DNA from 3 places in the Halomonas sp. 3H genome. Region 2 is predicted to be linked to each of the others. Evidence: predicted binding sites of a transcription regulator. Region 2 holds the regulator's gene; each other region holds the start of a gene.
What was found. The regulator sigma-54, encoded in region 2, starts transcription at its own class of promoters, with help from an activator protein. The targets are predictions, from matches to a motif close to TGGCACNNNNNTTGCTNT.
Positions count from the first base shown of each region.

Region 1: NFC98_RS00450 (amino acid ABC transporter substrate-binding protein) is a predicted target of sigma-54. The motif match lies at 3,524-3,541, and genes of this name have one in related genera.
Region 3: urtA (urea ABC transporter substrate-binding protein) is a predicted target of sigma-54. The motif match lies at 4,128-4,145, and genes of this name have one in related genera.

Region 1 is NZ_CP100360.1:94,104-100,146, reverse strand. Features, by position in the region: gene NFC98_RS00460 (amino acid ABC transporter permease) at 14-1,114, opposite strand; gene NFC98_RS00455 (amino acid ABC transporter permease) at 1,125-2,315, opposite strand; gene NFC98_RS00450 (amino acid ABC transporter substrate-binding protein) at 2,429-3,454, opposite strand; gene NFC98_RS00445 (VanZ family protein) at 3,748-4,134, opposite strand; gene hemE (uroporphyrinogen decarboxylase) at 4,127-5,203, opposite strand; gene ribA (GTP cyclohydrolase II) at 5,362-5,997, shown strand.
Region 2 is NZ_CP100360.1:2,541,689-2,547,731, forward strand. Features, by position in the region: gene lptA (lipopolysaccharide transport periplasmic protein LptA) at 1-487, shown strand, start outside; gene lptB (LPS export ABC transporter ATP-binding protein) at 497-1,222, shown strand; gene NFC98_RS11850 (RNA polymerase factor sigma-54) at 1,387-2,802, shown strand; gene raiA (ribosome-associated translation inhibitor RaiA) at 2,987-3,295, shown strand; gene ptsN (PTS IIA-like nitrogen regulatory protein PtsN) at 3,302-3,766, shown strand; gene rapZ (RNase adapter RapZ) at 3,811-4,740, shown strand; gene NFC98_RS11870 (HPr family phosphocarrier protein) at 4,744-5,013, shown strand; gene pmbA (metalloprotease PmbA) at 5,080-6,043, opposite strand, start outside.
Region 3 is NZ_CP100360.1:1,438,509-1,444,551, reverse strand. Features, by position in the region: gene urtC (urea ABC transporter permease subunit UrtC) at 1-1,033, opposite strand, end outside; gene urtB (urea ABC transporter permease subunit UrtB) at 1,037-2,635, opposite strand; gene urtA (urea ABC transporter substrate-binding protein) at 2,717-4,078, opposite strand; gene NFC98_RS06755 (tripartite tricarboxylate transporter permease) at 4,433-5,923, opposite strand; gene NFC98_RS06750 (tripartite tricarboxylate transporter TctB family protein) at 5,945-6,043, opposite strand, start outside.

The sequences.
Region 1 (6,043 bases), 1.5 Mb from region 2:
GTGGCGCCGCTGCCTAGCGTTGATGGCCGGTATGCAGTTTCCGCTCCAGGTACTGGCTGTAGCGCGACATGCTGAAGCAGAAGATCCAGAACATGAACGCGGCGAACACGTAGCCCTCCAGGGCGAAGCCCAGCCAGCGGGAGTCGGACAGCGCCGCCTGGACGATGCCCAGCAGGTCGAAGAGCCCGATGATCATCACCAGGGTGGTGTCCTTGAACAGCGAGATGAAGGTGTTGACGATCCCGGGGATCATCATCTTCAGCGCCTGGGGCAGCACGATCAGCCCCATGCGCTGCCAATAGCCCATCCCCAGCGCCGCGGCGGCCTCCTCCTGCCCCCGGGGAATCGCCTGCAGCCCCCCGCGAATCACCTCCGCCATGTAGGCGCTCTGGAACAGGGTGATGCCGATCAGCGCCCGCACCAGGCGGTCGACGCTGACCCCGGTGGGCAGGAACAGCGGCAGCATCACCGAAGCCATGAAGAGGATGGTGATCAGCGGCACGCCGCGCCAGAACTCGATGAACACCACGCAGAAGCTCTTGACGATGGGCATCTGCGAGCGGCGCCCGAGGGCCAGCAGGATGCCGATGGGCAGGGCCGCCACCATCCCCACCACGGCCAGGATCAGGGTCAGCATCAGCCCGCCCCAGCGGTGGGTCTCCACCAGCCGCAGGCCGAAGTGGCCGCCGTAGAGCATCACGTAGGCGAACACCGGGAAGGCCAGCAGGGTCGCGATGGCCACCCAGCGCTTGAAGGGCAGCCGCGGGATCGCCAGCCAGGCGATCAGCACCGCGAAGCCGGCGAAGACGATATTCACCCGCCACAGCTCATCGCGGGGGTAGAGCCCGTAGATGAACTGGGTCAGGCGGGCGTTGACGAACACCCAGCAGGCGCCCTCCCGTGAGCAGTCGTCGCGGCTGGTGCCGATCCAGTCGGCGTCGATGATCGCCCACTGGATCGTCGGCGTCAGCAGCACGTAGAGCAGGTAGAGGCCCACCAGGGTGAACACCGTGTTGACCGGGCCGCTGAACAGGTTGGCGCGCAGCCAGGCCAGGGGGCCCACGGTGCGGATCGGCGCCGGCCGCGCCTCGATCATCTTGTCGTTGTGTGTCATGGCGCCTCTCCTAGCGTTCCACCAGCGCCACGCGGGCGTTGAACCAGTTCATGAACATCGACACCAGCAGGCTGATGGTGAGGTAGACCGCCATGGTCATGGCGATCACCTCGATGGCCTGCCCCGTCTGGTTGAGGGTCGTGCCGGCGAACACCGAGACCAGGTCCGGGTAGCCGATGGCGGTGGCCAGCGAGGAGTTCTTGATCAGGTTGAGGTACTGACTGGTGAGCGGCGGGATGATCACCCGCAGCGCCTGGGGCACCACCACCAGCCGCAGCACCAGCCCCTGGGGCAGGCTCAGCGCCTGGGCCGCCTCGGTCTGGCCGTGGGGGATCGCCTGGATGCCCGAGCGCACGATCTCGGCGATGAACGAGGCCGTGTAGATGGAGAGCGCCAGCCACAGGGCCAGGAACTCCGGGATCACCGTGATGCCGCCGCGGAAGTTGAAGCCACGCAGCTCCGGCACATCCCAGGTCACCGGCACCCCGGTGGCGACCAGCACCGCGAGCGGCAGGCCGACGATCAGTGCCAGGGATATCCAGCCCGCCGGCAGGCGCCGGCCGGTGGCCTCGTGGCGGCGTCGGTTCCAGATCACCAGGGCGATGCTGGCGACCACGGCGACGGCCAGGGCCAGCGGGATCAGGCCGAAGCCGGACTCGAAGAGCGGCTCCGGCAGAAACAGGCCGCGCACGTTGAGGAACACCGCCTCGCCCAGGGAGATGCTGTCCCGGGGGCTCGGCAGGGCGCGCAGCACGGCGAAGTACCAGAAGAAGATCTGCAGCAGCAGCGGGATGTTACGGAAGATCTCGATGTAGCCGCTGGCCAGCCGTGCGATCAGCCAGTTGGGCGACAGCCGGGCGATCCCCACCGTGAAGCCGATGATCGTCGCCGCCAGCACGCCGAGGGCCGAGACCAGCAGGGTATTGAGCAGCCCGACCAGGAAGGTGCGGCCGTAGGTGCTCTGGGAGGAGTAGTCGATCAGGCTCTGGACGATGCCGAAGCCCGCGGTGTTATTGAGGAAGCCGAAGCCGGTGGTGATGCCTCGCTGGGCGAGGTTCGCCTGGGTATTGCCGATGATGAAGATCAGGAAGGCCGCGACGGCGGCCACCAGCAGCAGCTGGAAGATCAGCGCCCGCTTGGCACGGTCGCGCCAGAACGGCGGCCTGGGGCCCGCCGGCCGGGCCTGGGGTCTTGTGGACATGGGGAAGGTCTCCGCCTGGATCCGTCAAGCAGCGTGCGGGACCGCCGGCCCGGGATCCCCGGGGCGACGGTCGGGTCGGTGCCCCGGCACCGGGCGGCACCGGGGCAGGCCACTCAGCGGATCGGCGGGGCGTACTGGATGCCGCCCTCGGTCCACAGGGCGTTGATGCCGCGCTCGATCTCCAGCGGGGAGCCCATGCCGACGTTGCGGTCGAAGGTCTCGCCGTAGTTGCCCACCTGCTTGATGATGTTGTAGGCCCAGTCGGCGGAGAGCCCCATGCCCTCGCCGTAGTTGCCGTCCTGGCCGAGCAGGCGCGCGACGTCAGGATCCTCGGACTCGAGCATCTCGTCGACGTTGTCCTGGGTGATGCCCATCTCCTCGGCGTTGAGCATGGCGAACAGCGACCACTTGACGATGTTGAACCACTGGTCGTCGCCCTGACGCACCACCGGGCCCAGCGGCTCCTTGGAGATGATCTCCGGCAGGATCATGGAGGCGTCCGGCTCGGCGAGCTGGATGCGCAGCGCCGCCAGCTGGGAGGTATCGGAGGTCAGCACGTCGCAGCGGCCCGCCTCGTAGCCGCCGACGGTCTGCTCGGAGGTGTCGAAGACGATGGGGTCGAACTCCATGTCGTTGGCGCGGAAGTAGTCGGCCACGTTGAGCTCGGTGGTGGTGCCGGACTGCACGCAGATCGCCGCGCCGTCGAGCTCCTTGGCGCTCTCGATGCCCATGTCGCGGTGGATCATGAAACCGATGCCGTCGTAGAAGGTCACGCCGGTGAAGTTGAGGCCCAGGGTGGTGTCGCGGGTGGTGGTCCAGGTGGTGTTGCGGGAGAGCACGTCCACCTCGCCGGACTGCAGCGCGGTGAAGCGCTCCACGGCGTTGAGGGACACGTAACGCACCGCCTCGGAGTCGCCGAACACCGCGGCCGCCACGGCACGGCAGACGTCGACGTCCAGGCCCTGCCACTCGCCCTCGTCGTCCGGGGCCGAGAAGCCCGGCAGGCCATCGCTGACGCCGCACTGCACGGCACCACGGTCGCGGGTCTCGTCGAGGGTGGAGGCCTGGGCGACGGAGGTGGCCGCGAAGGCCATGGCGCCGGCGGAGGCCAGCAGGAGCAGCTTGTTGTTATTCAGCATGGGGATCTTCCCTCGCATCTTGGAGTGTTGTTCGTGTTGTCACGCATGCCCGCAGCATGCGCGCTGACTGCAGCAAGGATCATTCCATATCCGCCGGGTGCCAGGAATCCTGCGCTTTCAACGCTGCCGGGGGAGTGGAATCCCCGCCCCGATGACGCTGCCACGGCGCCGCCCTGGCGCACGGCAGGGCCCCGCGGCACCATGGCGGTGCGTCCATTGCGCCGAACGCGAGGCGCCCCGCGGCCGGTCTCGGCAGCGGGGCGCAGGGGGGTAGCCGGCGGGACTCTCGCGGCTCAGGGCCGCGGCCAGAGTCCCCGCCGCAGCAGGTGGAGCAGCACCACCGCGAAGGCGGCGCCGAGGGAGTTGGCGAGGATGTCGGCCCAGTCGCCGCCGCTGCGCCCCGGCACCGGGACCTGGGCAACTTCGATGGCGATGCCGAAGAGCACGGCGGCCAGGAAGGCACGCGGCAGGCGCACCCCGGCCAGGCCGATCAGCCCGGCCAGGCCGGCGTAGCCGACGAAGTGGTTGAGCTTGTCCCAGGGCAGGTTCGAGGGCATCTCGCTGCCCGGCGTCAGGCTGCCCAGGGCGATGGCCAGCGCCCCCAGGACGGCCAGCGCCGCCCACAGGCGGCGCCGGTCATGCAGGCTTTTCAGCCGGTTCCGCCAGGCCTCGTCAGCCATGCTGGATCCGGCGGTGGTAGGCCGGGCTCAGCTCATGCAGCGCCTCCATGAAGGCGGTGACGTTGTCGGGGTCGGTGAACTGGCTGATGCCGTGGCCCAGGTTGAACACGTGCCCGGGGCCGGCGCCGTAGCTGTCGAGGATGCGCGCCACCTCGGCACGGATCGCCGACGGGCGGGCGAACAGCACGTTCGGGTCCAGGTTGCCCTGCAGGGCCACCTTGTGGCCGACCCGGGCGCGGGCGTCGGCGAGCTCGGTGGTCCAGTCGATGCCCACGGCATCGGGGCCCGCCAGGGCGATGTCCTCGAGCCACTGGCCGCCGTTCTTGGTGAACAGGATCACCGGCACGCGCCTGCCGTCGTGGTCGCGGATCAGGCCGGCGACGATCTGCTCCATGTAGCGCAGCGAGAACTCCAGGTAGGCGGGAGTGGAGAGCGCCCCGCCCCAGGTGTCGAAGATCTGCACCGCCTGGGCGCCGGCACGGATCTGGGCGTTGAGGTACTCGGTGACCGCCGTGGCCAGGGTGTCGAGCAGGTCATGCATCACGCTGGGCGTGTCGTAGAGCATGGTCTTGACGTGGCGGAAGTCCTTGCTGGAGCTGCCCTCGACCATGTAGGTGGCCAGGGTCCAGGGGCTGCCGGAGAAGCCGATCAGCGGCACCCGGCCGTTCAGCTCGCGACGGATGGTGGAGACCGCGCGCATCACGTAGTCCAGGTCGCGCTCGGCGTCGGGCACGGCGAGCGCCGCCACGTCCTCGGCGCTGCGCACCGGCTTGCGGAACTTGGGTCCCTCGCCGGTCTCGAAGTAGAGCCCCAGCCCCATGGCATCGGGGATGGTGAGGATATCCGAGAAGAGGATCGCCGCATCCAGCGGGTAGCGCTCCAGAGGCTGCAGGGTGACCTCGCAGGCCAGGTCCTGGTTGCGACAGAGGTCCATGAAGTTCCCGGCCTCGGCGCGGGTGGCGCGATACTCCGGCAGGTAGCGGCCGGCCTGGCGCATCATCCATACCGGGGTGCGGTCCACAGGCTGACGCGCCAGGGCGCGCAGAAAGCGATCGTTCTTGAGTTCCATGCAGGCGGTCATCCACGGGAAATGTGGGCCATATTGTACCCGATCATGGCGCCTGGGGCTGCGGTCGTGAGCCCGGCGCGGCTTCCTGCTAGAATAGGCCCCCACCCGCCGGCATCGCCCTGCCGTGGTCAAAGAAGGGCCTGACACCGAGGTACCCCGTGACGATCCGATTCATCGCCGCCTCCCGGCTGCCCACCCCCTGGGCCACCTTCACCATGCATGGCTTCGAGGATGAGGCCACCGGCAAGGACCATATCGCCCTGACGCTCGGCGACGTCGCCGATGGCGAGCCGGTGCTGGGGCGGGTCCACTCCGAGTGCCTGACCGGCGATGCGCTGTTCTCGATGCGCTGCGACTGCGGCTACCAGCTGCAGGAGGCGCTGAAACGCATCGCCGAGGCGGGACGCGGGATGCTGCTCTACCTGCGCCAGGAGGGACGCGGCATCGGCCTGCTCAACAAGATCCGCGCCTACCACCTGCAGGACCAGGGCGCCGACACCGTGGAGGCCAACGAGCGCCTCGGCTTCGGTGCCGACCTGCGCCGCTATGACCTCTGCGTGCCGATGCTCGAGCACCTTGGCGTCGCATCGCTTAGACTGATGACTAACAACCCGCGCAAGGTCGAGGCCCTGACCAGCGCCGGCGTGCGCGTTGTTGAGCGGGTCCCGCTGACCACCGGCCTGAACCCCCACAACGAGCAGTACCTGTCCACCAAGGCCGGCAAGCTTGGCCACATGATGGCGCTGGGCGACTTCACCCAGGCTAGCGACGTAGACATCGAACGCAAGCCCTGAGGAGGGGAGCCCTTCCCGCCATCGGGGCAACCCCCTGACGGGGGAG
Region 2 (6,043 bases):
GCTGCTCTGCCTGCTGCTGCCGCTGGCCACCGCCCCGGCCCTGGCGCAGCAGGGAGATGCCTCCGCGCCCATCGAGGTGGAGGCCGACCGCCTCGACCTGGACGACCGCGCCGGCACCGCCGTCTACACCGGCGACGTGGACATCCGCCAGGGCAGCATGCAGCTCACCGGCGACCGGGTGGAGATCCGCCGCAACGCCGCCGGCGAGCTCACCCGTGCCATCGCCACCGGCGAGCGCGCCTATATCGAGCAGCAGCCCGACCCGGCCGAGCCGGTGGTCCGGGGCTGGGGCCGCACCATCATCTACCACGTGGCCGAACGCCGGGTGGAGCTGATCGACCGGGCCGAGCTGCACCAGGGCGGCGACACCTTCGACGGCGGCTACCTCGAGTACTTCCTCGACCGCCGCGTGGTCCAGGCCCGTGCCGAGGGCGAAGGCGTCGAGGGACGCCAGCGCATCCGCATGACCCTCCAGCCCGAGCAGTAAGGCGACCCCATGAAGACCCTTCACGCCCGCCACCTGGCCAAGAGCTACAAGCGCCGCCGCGTGGTGCAGGACATCAGCCTCTCCATCGACCAGGGCCGCATCGTCGGCCTGCTGGGCCCCAACGGCGCCGGCAAGACCACCTCCTTCTACATGATCGTGGGCCTGGTGCGCGCCGATGCCGGCGAGGTGTACATCGACGGGCTCGACCTCTCCCGGGCCGCCATGCACCAGCGCGCCCGGGCCGGGATCGGCTACCTGCCCCAGGAGGCCTCGATCTTCCGCAAGCTCTCGGTGGCCGACAACATCATGGCGATCCTCGAGACCCGCAAGGACCTCGACCGCCCGGCCCGCCGCGCCCGCCTCGAGCAGCTCCTCGAGGAGTTCCATGTGACGCATATCCGCGACAACCTGGGCATGAGCCTCTCCGGGGGCGAGCGGCGCCGGGTGGAGATCGCCCGGGCCCTGGCCACCGAGCCCGCCTTCATCCTGCTCGACGAGCCCTTCGCCGGCGTCGACCCCATCTCGGTGGGGGAGATCAAGGGCATCATCCGCCAGCTCAAGGCCCGGGACATCGGCGTGCTGATCACCGACCACAACGTCCGCGAGACCCTCGACATCTGCGACACCGCCTACATCGTCGGCGACGGCAAGATCATCGCCGAGGGCAGCCCCGACTCGATCCTCGCCAACCAGCGGGTGCGTGAGGTCTACCTGGGCGAGGACTTCCGTCTCTAGCCCGAACGCTTCCACAAGTCACTGAAGTACATGTCGTTATATCGCGACGGCATGAGGATTGCGCTTGGCACGCTTATTGCTGCATTTTCCTCTCCCGGAGGCTTGCATCGGGCCCTGCCGCGGACTAGGGTGAGGCTTTCCGGCGAAGAGAGCAGACCTCACCGATGGCCATGAAAGCCTCCCTTCAGCTGCGCGTCGGCACCCAGCTGACCATGACCCCCCAGCTGCAGCAGGCCATCGCCCTGCTGCAGCTCTCCACCCTGGACCTGCGCCAGGAGATCCAGCAGGCGATGGAGTCCAACCCGATGCTGGAACTCGAGGAGGGGTTCGGCGAGCAGGCGGTCGCCGAGACACCCGAGGATGACTGGTCCAGCGAGATCCCCGCGGAACTCTCCACCGACAGCGACTGGTCGGACACCTACCAGGACCTGGGCGCCCCCGCCGGCGGGGGGGAAGGGCCGGACTTCGAGCGCCAGGCCGAGGGACAGAGCCTGCGGGGCCACCTCGCCTGGCAGCTGGCAATGACCGACCTCGAGCCTCGCCAGCTGCAGATCGCCGAGAGCCTGATCGATGCCGTGGACGACGCCGGCTACCTGGCCCAGCCCCTCGACGAGATTCGTGACGGGCTGCGCCGCCAGGGCCTCGACGGCCTGCGCAGCCGCGAGGTGGAGCAGGTGCTGTTGCGCCTGCAGCAGTTCGAGCCCACCGGGGTCTTCGCCCGCGATCTGCGCGAGTGCCTGATGCTGCAGCTCGCCACCCTGCCCGACAACACCCCCCTGCTGCCCCAGGCCCGCCGCCTGGTGCGCCAGTTCCTCGAGGCCCTGGCCGGCGACGACCGCCGCCTGCTCAAGCGGCGGCTGGGGCTCGACGACGACGACCTGGAAACGGTGATCGCCCTGGTCCGCTCGCTCGATCCGCGACCCGGCAGCGCCTTCGCCAGCGTGGACAGCGACTACGTGATCCCCGACCTCGTCGCCCGCTATGACAGCCGCGGCTGGAAGATCGAGCTCAACCCGGACGCCCTGCCGCGGCTGCGGATCCAGCCCGATTACGCCGCCCTGATCCGCCGCGCCGACAAGAGCCAGGACAACCAGTTCCTCAAGGACCACCTGCAGGAGGCGCGCTGGCTGCTCAAGAGCCTCTCCAGCCGCAACGACACCCTGCTCCGGGTCGGCCGCGAGATCATGGCCCGCCAGCTCGACTTCCTCGAGCAGGGCGAGGAGGCGATGAAGCCGCTGATCCTGGCCGACATCGCCCAGGCGGTGGAGATGCACGAGTCGACCATCTCCCGGGTCACCACCCAGAAGTACATCCATACCCCGCGGGGCGTGTTCGAGCTGAAGTACTTCTTCTCCAGCCATGTCGGCGGCAACGGCGAGGGCGACGCCCACTCCAGCACCGCCATTCGCGCCCGCATCCGCAAGCTGATCCAGGAGGAGCCCCCGCGCAAGCCGCTCTCCGACAGCAAGCTGGTCGCCCTGCTCGACGAAGCCGGCATCCAGGTGGCGCGCAGGACCGTGGCGAAGTACAGGGAGGCCATGGGAATCCCCTCCTCCAGCGAGCGCAAGCGGCTGCGTTGAATCCGGGTGGACCGTGGCGCTCTCCACAGTCACCCGCGAGGCCATGGGCATCCCCTCTTCCAGCGAGCGCAAGCGCCTTCGCTGACCCGCGTCAACGCACCGCTCGACGCTGCCGGCGCGGGGGGTATGCAAGGCAGGAAAAAGGGTTACAATCGAATCACAACCAACGAGCAAGGAGCGTGTCATGCAAGTCAACATCACCGGCCATCATGTGGAACTGACCGATGCCCTGCGTGGCTATGTGAACGAGAAACTGGCTCGCGTGGAGCGCCACTACGACAACATCACCAATGTCCAGGTGACCCTGTCCGTGGAGAAGGAGCGCCAGCTCGCCGCCTGCACCCTGCACGCCGCCGGTGCCGACCTGCATGCCGAAGCCCAGGACGGCGACATGTACGCCGCCATCGATGCCCTGGCCGACAAGGTGGACCGCCAGCTGGTCAAGCACAAGGAGAAGGCCCAGGCCCGCGCCCAGGGCGCCGGCGCCCGCTGATTCACCATGACACTGGAAACCATCCTGCCCCCCGAGCGCACCCTGTTCGGTGTGCCCGGGGGAAGCAAGAAGCGGGTGCTGGAGTTCTTCAGCACCTTCATCGCCCAGAACACCCCCAGCCTCGACAGTCAGGAAGTCTTCAGCCGCCTGATCGGCCGTGAACGGCTGGGCAGCACCGGCATCGGCAACGGGGTGGCGATTCCCCATGCCCGGAGCCCCCACTGCAAGACCCCGATCGCCGGCTTCCTCAAGCTGGCCGAGCCGGTGGACTTCGATGCCATCGACGGCGAGCCGGTCGACCTGGTCTTCGTGCTGCTGGTGCCGGAAGAGGCCGACGACGCCCACCTGGCCCTGCTGGCCCAGGTGGCCGGCATCATGAACGATGCCGATACCCGCAGCGCCCTGCGCCGCAGCGAGAGCCAGCGCGAGCTCCACGAGCGACTCATCGAGGCGATCCGACGACAGGCCTGAGCCCTGCGGGCCGCCCGGCCACTTCAATGACCAGGAGACCCGTCATGCAGCTCGTGATCATCAGCGGCCGTTCCGGCTCGGGTAAGTCGATCGCGCTGCAGGCGCTCGAGGACCTCGGCTACTACGCCATCGACAACCTGCCCGCCATGCTGCTCGGGTCGCTGGTCGACGAGCTCAAGGGCGCGGAATCGCCTCGCTCGTCGATTGCCGTGAGCATCGACGCGCGCAACCTGCCCCAGGCCCTGCAGCGCTTCCCCAGCCTGCTCGAGGAGGTACGCAGCCGCGGCATCGACTGCCAGGTGATCTACCTGACCACCGATGCCCGCATCCTGCTCGAGCGCTACTCCGCCACGCGCCGCCGCCACCCCCTGACCCGGGACAGCCACATGACCCTGGCCGAGGCCATCGACTCCGAGGAGCAGGCGCTCGCCGAGATCCGCGACCTGGCGGACCTGGTGATCGATACCTCGCGCCTGTCGGTCCACGAGCTGCGCGGACGCATCAGCGACCAGGTGGCCCGTCACCGCGCCGAACAGCTGACCCTGACCATCGAGTCCTTCGGCTTCAAGCGCGGCGTGCCCCTGGATGCCGACATCGTCTTCGATGCCCGCTGCCTGCCCAACCCCTACTGGGACCCGCGCCTGCGCAGCGCCACCGGCCGCGACCCCGAGATCATCGCCTTCCTCGAGGGCTACCCGATCGTCGCCGAGATGCTCGACGACATCCTCGGCTGGGTCGAGCGCTGGATGCCGGCCTACCGGGCCAGCCACCGCAGCTACCTGACGGTGGCCATCGGCTGCACCGGCGGCCAGCACCGCTCCGTCTACCTGGCCGAGCGCCTCGCGGCGCGCCTGGCCGAGCACCACCCCAACGTGCGGCTGCGCCACCGCGAGCTGGGCATCCACGACACCCTGGCCCGCCAGTCCGGAGGGGCGGAGGAAGCGCCCGACGGCCAGGGAAAGCAAGGAAACTGACGCGTGCCGCAACGCCAGCTGACCCTCACCAACAAGCGCGGCCTGCACGCCCGCGCCGCCACCAAGCTGGTGCAGTGCTGCCAGCCCTTCGCCTCGCGCGTCACCGTGGCCAATGGCCCCCTGCAGGGCGACGCCGCCAACATCATGTCGCTGCTGATGCTCGCTGCCCCCTGCGGGACCGAGCTCACCGTGAGCGCCGAGGGCGATGACGCCGAGGCGGCCCTGGACGCCATACAGGCCCTCTTCGAGGCCCGCTTCGACGAGGATGAGTAGCGGAATCGCTGCGCTCGCTCATCCCTCTCCGATGGAAACTGGGACTCCCGAGCTAACTGGGCGATGTCAGCTGCCGGCCACGGTCATCTCGTCGATCAGCCAGCTGCCGGTGTGGATGCTGCCGCGGGTGTCGGTGTCGCTGCCGATGCCGACCAGACCCTTGAACATCGCCTCCAGGTTACCGGCGATGGTGAACTCCTCCACCGGGTGCCGGATCTCGCCATTCTCCACCCAGAAGCCCGCCGCGCCCCGGGAGTAGTCGCCGGTCACCGGGTTGACGCCCTGCCCCATCAGCTCGGTCACCAGCACCCCGCTGCCCATGCGGGACAGCAGTTCCTCACGCGGGGTGAGCGGCGCCAGGAGGCGCAGGTTGCGCGCGCCGCCGGCATTGCCGGTGGTCTGCCTCCCCAGGCGTCGGGCGCTGTAGGCGGAGAGCATGTAGCTGGCCAGTCGCCCGTTCTCGATGAAGACGTTGTCGCGGGTCTGCACGCCGTCGTTGTCGAAGGGCGAACTCGCCATGGCCCCCACCTCCATGGGCCGCTCCTGCAGGCCGAACCACACCGGGAAGAGCGGGTCGCCCAGGCGGTCGCAGAGGAAGGAGGCCTGGCGATAGAGGGCACCGCCGGCGATGGCGCCCATCAGCGAGCCGACCAGCCCGGCGGCCAGCGTCGGGTCGAACATCACCGGCAGGCGACCGGTGGCCGGACGGCGCGCACCCAGGCGCCGCAGGGTGCGCTCGGCGGCGCTCTCGCCCACCGCTTCCGGGGCCAGCAGCTGCCTGGGATCGCGGGCGCTGGTGTAGTCGTAGTCGCGCTGCATGCCGCCCTCGTCCTCGGCGATCAGCATGCAGGAGAGCGAGTGGCGACTGCCGCGCTGGCTGCCCAGGAAGCCGTGGCTGTTGGCGTAGACCCGCACCCCCTCGCCGCTGGAGAGCGAGGCGCCGTCGGAGCTCTTGATGCCGGCGCGCCCCCGGCCCGCCGCCTCGCAGGCCAGCGCCAGCTCGATGGCCTCCTCGGTGGAGAGTGCCCAC
Region 3 (6,043 bases), 1.1 Mb from region 2:
CGAAGAGCCCGCCCAGGGCGAACAGCCAGGCGTCGGGCATCACCCCGGTGAACACCGTCTTGGCGTAGTTGACGAGTATCGCCCCGATCACCGCGCCATAGAGGGTCGCGCGCCCGCCCAGCGCCACCCAGAGCACGATCTCGATGGAGAAGAGCGGCGAGAACTCGCTGGGGTTGATGATGCCCACCTGGGGCACGTACAAGGCGCCGGCGACCCCCGCCAGCATCGCCGAGACCACGAAGACGAACAGCTGGACGCGCTCGACCCGGTAGCCGAGGAAGCGGGTGCGCGCCTCGGCATCGCGAGTCGCTACGCAGACCCGCCCCAGCTTGCTGCCGACGATCGCCCGGCACAGCAGATAGCCCAGCGCCAGGGCCACGCCGCTGGCCAGGAAGAGCCCGAGGCGAGTCTGGTCGCTGCGCAGGTTGAAGCCGAGGATGTCGCGGAAGTCGGTCAGCCCGTTGTTGCCGCCGAAGCCCATCTCGTTGCGGAAGAAGGCCAGCATCAGGGCGAAGGTCAGCGCCTGGGTGATGATCGACAGATAGACTCCGGTGACCCGGGAGCGGAAGGCCAGGAAGCCGAACACCAGCGCCAGCGCCCCCGGAGCCAGCAGTACCATCAGGAAGGCGAACCAGGCCATGTCGAAGCCGGCCCAGTACCAGGGCAGCGCATCCCAGTTGAGGAACACCATGAAGTCCGGCAGCTCCGGGTGGCCGTAGACCCCGCGGTCGCCGATCTGGCGCATCAGGTACATGCCCATGGCGTAGCCGCCCAGGGCGAAGAAGGCGCCATGGCCGAGGCTCAGGATGCCGAGATAGCCCCACACCAGGTCCACGGCGACGGCGAGCAGCGCGTAGCTCAGGTACTTGCCGAAGAGGTTGACGGTATAGGCGTTGACGTGGAGCGGATGGCCCTGGGGCACCATCACGTGCAGCAGCGTCACCAGGGTCATGGCGGCCAGCAGCACGGCCAGGAACAGCTGCGTCGAGCGCTCCGCGAAGGGGCGCGTCAGCCAGAATCTCGAAGCCTGCATGGGTCAGCCCTCCGCCGCGCGGCCCTTCTGCGGAAAGAGTCCGCGGGGGCGTTTCTGGATGAACAGGATGATGAAGACCAGAACGATGATCTTGGCCAGCACGGCGCCGGCCCAGGGCTCCAGCACCTGGTTGATCACGCCCAGCGACAGGCCCGCCACCAGGGTGCCCCAGAGGTTCCCGACGCCGCCGAACACCACCACCATGAAGGAGTCGATGATGTAGTTCTGGCCCAGGTTGGGCCCGACGTTGGTGAGCTGGGAGAGCGCCACCCCGGCCAGGCCCGCGACCCCGGAACCCAGGGCGAAGGTGAGGATATCGACCCGGGTCGCGCGGATGCCCATGGAGCGTGCCATGGCGCGATTCTGGGTCACCGCCCGCACCTCGAGGCCCAGCCGGGTGCGGCGCATGATCAGCATCAGGCCGGCGAACACCGCCAGGGCGAAGCCGATCACCACCATGCGGTTGAGCGTCAGCGACAGGGCGTCGTTGATGGCGATGGAGCCGCTCATCCACTCCGGCGAGACCACGGTGCGGTTCTGTGGCGAGATCACCGTGCGCACCAGCTGCTGCAGGATCAGGCTGATGCCGAAGGTGGCCAGCAGGGTCTCCAGCGGCCGGCCCTTGAGGAACTGGATCACCCCGCGCTCGATGGCGATGCCGGCCAGTGCCGCCACCAGGAAGCCGGCGGGGACCGCCAGCACCAGCGCCAGGCCCGGCTGGCCGGGCAGCAGCTGCTGCATGGCCCAGGTGGTGTAGGCGCCGAGCATGATCAGCTCGCCGTGGGCCATGTTGATCACCCCCATCACGCCGAAGGTGATGGCCAGGCCGATGGCCGCCAGCACCAGCACCGAGCCCAGCGAGAGGCCGAAGTAGAGGGTCTCGGCGGCGCGGTTGACCTTGAGCATCTGCTCGATGCCGTTGAGGGCACTGCGGGCGGCATCGGCCAGCACCGGGTCGTCGCCCGAAGCCGCGCGGGCAAGGGCCACCCGCACCCGGGGGTGCAGGCTGCCTTCCAGGTCCGCCACGGCGGCCACCTCGCCCTGCTCCAGGCGGTGGATGGCCAGTGCCTGGGTCAGCCGCTGGCGTACCCGGGCGTCCTCCTCGCCCTCGATCACCTCGGCCAGGGGGCCGGCCAGGTCGGCGTCCACCTCGCCCAGCAGCCGCTCGGCGGAGGCGCGGCGCAGCGTGAGGTCCGGTGCGTAGAGGTCCACCACGGCGATAGCGCTGCGCAGCTGATTGCGCAGGGCGTTGTTGATGCCGATGCGGTCCAGGTCGCGACGGGACATCTCGCCGAGCGGCTCGCCGGTGAGGGCATCCTCCACCGGCCAGTCGCGGCCGCGGTTGTCGAGCACCACCACGAAGCGGCCGTCCTCGGCACGCTGCAGTCGCCCGTCGAGCAGAGCCTGCAGCCAGCCGCGGGCCCGTTCGTCGTCGCTCTGCACGATGGCTTCGATGCCGGCGGCCTTGTCGGCAAAGGCGCCGACGTGCAGCGCCTCGAGCAGTTCGATGGCGGCCGAGTCGTCGTCAGCCGAGGGCTGGGCCTGGGCGCCCTGAGGCACGGCCAGCAGCACCAGCAGCCAGAAAAAAAGGAGACGCCTCATGGGTTCATCCTTCACGGTAGGGAGAAGCGAAAAGGGTCAAGCGGGCGTGCGCCCCGCCGAGCGGCGGGGCGGGAGCGGGCGTTACTCGGCCAGGGCGGCCTCGGCCTCCTCGGCCGCGGTGCTGCCGCCGCAGGAGCCGCTGGCGACGTTGTAGTTGCCGCAGCGCATCGGGGCACGCCAGTCGGCGATCAGGTCGCGGGAGCCCGGCAGGTAGTCGGACCAAGCGTCGCCGACCACGGTGGAGGGCGTCTGCCAGACGATGTCGAACTGGCCGTTGTCCTGCACCTCGCCGATCAGCACCGGCTTGGTGATGTGGTGGTTGGGCATCATCGCCGCATAGCCGCCGGTCAGGTTGGGCACGGCCACGCCGATGATGGCGTCCTTGACCGCATCCACGTCGGTGGTGCCGGCCTTGCGCACCGCTTCCGCCCACATGTTGAAGCCGATGTAGTGGGCCTCCATGGGGTCGTTGGTCACCGCCTCCTCGTCGCCGGTCCACTCGATCCAGGCGTCGATGAAGTCGTAGTTGGCGTCGGTGTCGACGCTCATGAAGTAGTTCCAGGCGGCCAGGTGGCCGACCAGCGGACCGGTGTCGATCCCGGTCAGCTCCTGCTCGCCCACCGAGAAGGCCACCACCGGGATGTCCGCGGCGTCGATGCCCTGGTTGGCCAGCTCGCGGTAGAAGGGCACGTTGGCGTCGCCGTTGATGGTGGAGACCACGGCGGTCTTCTTGCCCTCGGAGCCGAAGCGGCGGATCTCGGCGACGATGTTCTGCCAGTCGGAGTGGCCGAACGGCGTGTAATTGACCAGGATGTCCTCCTCGGCCACCCCGAACTCCTCCTGGAGGTAGGCCTCGAGGATGCGGTTGGTGGTGCGCGGATAGACGTAGTCGGTGCCGGCCAGCACCCAGCGCTCCACGCCGACCTGGTCATGCAGGTAGTTCACCGCCGGGATGGCCTGCTGGTTGGGCGCCGCCCCGGTGTAGAAGACGTTCTCGGAGGACTCCTCCCCCTCGTACTGCACCGGGTAGAAGAGCAGGCCGTTGAGCTCCTCGAAGACCGGCAGCACCGCCTTGCGCGACACCGAGGTCCAGTTGCCGAAGACCACGTCCACCTCGTGCTGGGCGAGCAGCTCCCGGGCGCGCTCGGCGAACAGCGGCCAGTTGGAGGCCGGGTCCACCACCACCGCCTCGAGCTGGCGGCCGAGCAGGCCGCCCTCCTCGTTCTGCTTGGCGACCAGCATCTCCACGGTGTCCTTGAGCACCGTCTCGCTGATGGCCATGGTGCCGGAGAGCGAGTGCAGGACGCCTACCTTGATGGGGTCCTCCTGGGCCAGGGCCTGGCCGCCGGCCCCCAGCAGGGAGGCGGTCAGCAGCGCAGTGGTCAGCGGGCGCAGTCCCAAGGTCTTGCGATGGAACGGCGTCTTGCGATGGGACAGGGTCATGAGAATCTCCTTGCTCCCCGAGGGGGTCGTTGTTGTGTGGCAACAAGACAAAGCAAGGGCTGCGCCATCAGGCGACATTCCCACGAAAGACTCGATATAACAGCAGGTTGCTTGACAGGACCGGCGGCTCGCTGGCCCCGGTCTGCACCCGTCCGGTGCAGGAGACCCCGGGGATCGGCCGTCCCGTGCACCGCGCCTGCCGCGCCGCCCGCCCCGCTGCACTCCCGCGGTGCGCGCCCCGGTCCGGGGCGATGCAACCGGCCCCCGGCGCTCGAGGCGCCCTCCCCGACCCACAACGCAACAGGGGCGCCGAGGGTATCGGCGCCCCTGTCGGGGGTCACGGCAGGCGAAGGCTCAGGCCAGGGCGCGCTGCAGGGCCTTCCTGGCCAGCGGCAGCGCCAGGGAGAGCAGCGCGATGACCAGCAGCACCAGAGAGATCGGCTTCTCGACGAAGATCATCCAGTCGCCGCCGGAGATCTGCAGGGCGCGGCGCATGGACTCCTCCATGATGTTGCCGAGGATCAGCGCCAGGATCAGCGGCGCGGCTGGAAAGCCGAACAGCCGCATGCCCAGGCCCAGCAGGCCGAAGCCAAGCAGCAGCAGCAGGTCGAAGACGCTGAAGCTCATGCCGTAGACGCCGATCATGCAGAAGATCAGGATCAGCGAGAGCAGCAGCGGGCGTGGCAGGTCGAGGATCCTGGCGATCAGCGGGATCAGCGGCAGGTTGAGCACCAGCAGAAAGATGTTGCCGATGTACATGCTGGCGATCACCCCCCAGAAGACGTCCGGGCGCTGCTCGAGCATCATCGGCCCGGGGGTGACCCCCATCACCAGCAGCGCGCCGAGCAGCACCGCCGTGGTGCCCGACCCGGGCACGCCCAGGGTCAGCAGCGGCACGAAGGAGCCGGTGCAGGCGGCGTTGTTGGCGGACTCCGGCGCCGCCACGCCCTTGATGTTGCCCTTGCCGAAGCTGTCGCCATCCTTCGCCAGGCGCTTCTCCATGCTGTAGCCGAGGAAGGAGCCGATCGTCGCGCCGGCCCCGGGCAGTACCCCGGTGAAGAAGCCCAGCACCGAGCTTCTGCCGATGGGCCCGGCGATCTCCTTTACCTCGCCCCGTGTCAGCCTGAGCGAGCCGATGGCGTTGCGTGGCTGCTCCTTGCCCCCGCCGCCGCGCAGCAGCATGACGAACACCTCGGCCAGCGCGAAGATGCCCAGCGCCACCACCAGGAAGTCGATGCCGTCGAGCAGGTGGGCCGAGCCGAAGGTGTAGCGCTCGGTGCCGGTCTGCAGGTCGATGCCCATGATCGAGATCATCACCCCAACCACCGCGGCGATCAGCCCCTTGACCAGCGACTTGTCGGAGAGCGAGACCACCGCGGTCAGGCCCAGCACCATGAGAGCGAAGTACTCGGCCGGACCGAAGCTGACCGCCACCTTCGACAGCAGCGGGGCCACCAGCATCAGGAAGACGATGGAGATGGTGCCACCGATGAAGGAGGCATAGGCGGCGATGGCCAGCGCCTTGCCGGCCATGCCCTGCTTGGCCATGGGATAGCCGTCGAAGGAGGTGGCCACGGTGCCCGCTACGCCCGGCGCGTTGAGCAGGATCGATGAGGTGGAGCCACCGAAGATCGCGCCGTAGTAGACCCCCGCCATCAGGATCAGGCCCGACGAGGGCTCCATGGCGAAGGTGATGGGGATCATCAGCGCCAGCGCGCTGATCGGCCCCAGGCCGGGGAGCATGCCGATGATGGTGCCGGCGAAGACGCCGAAGAAGACGTAGGCGATATTCATGGGCTCCAGCGCGATGCCGAAGCCGTACATCAGGTTGTTCAGGGCTTCCATGGGATCACTCTCTCCAGCCGGTCAGAACGGCAGCACGCCGGTGGGCAGGTAGACGTCCATGACCCGGGTCATGGTCAGGTAGAGGGCCAGCACCACCCCGAGGATGGCGGCCAGGTTGAC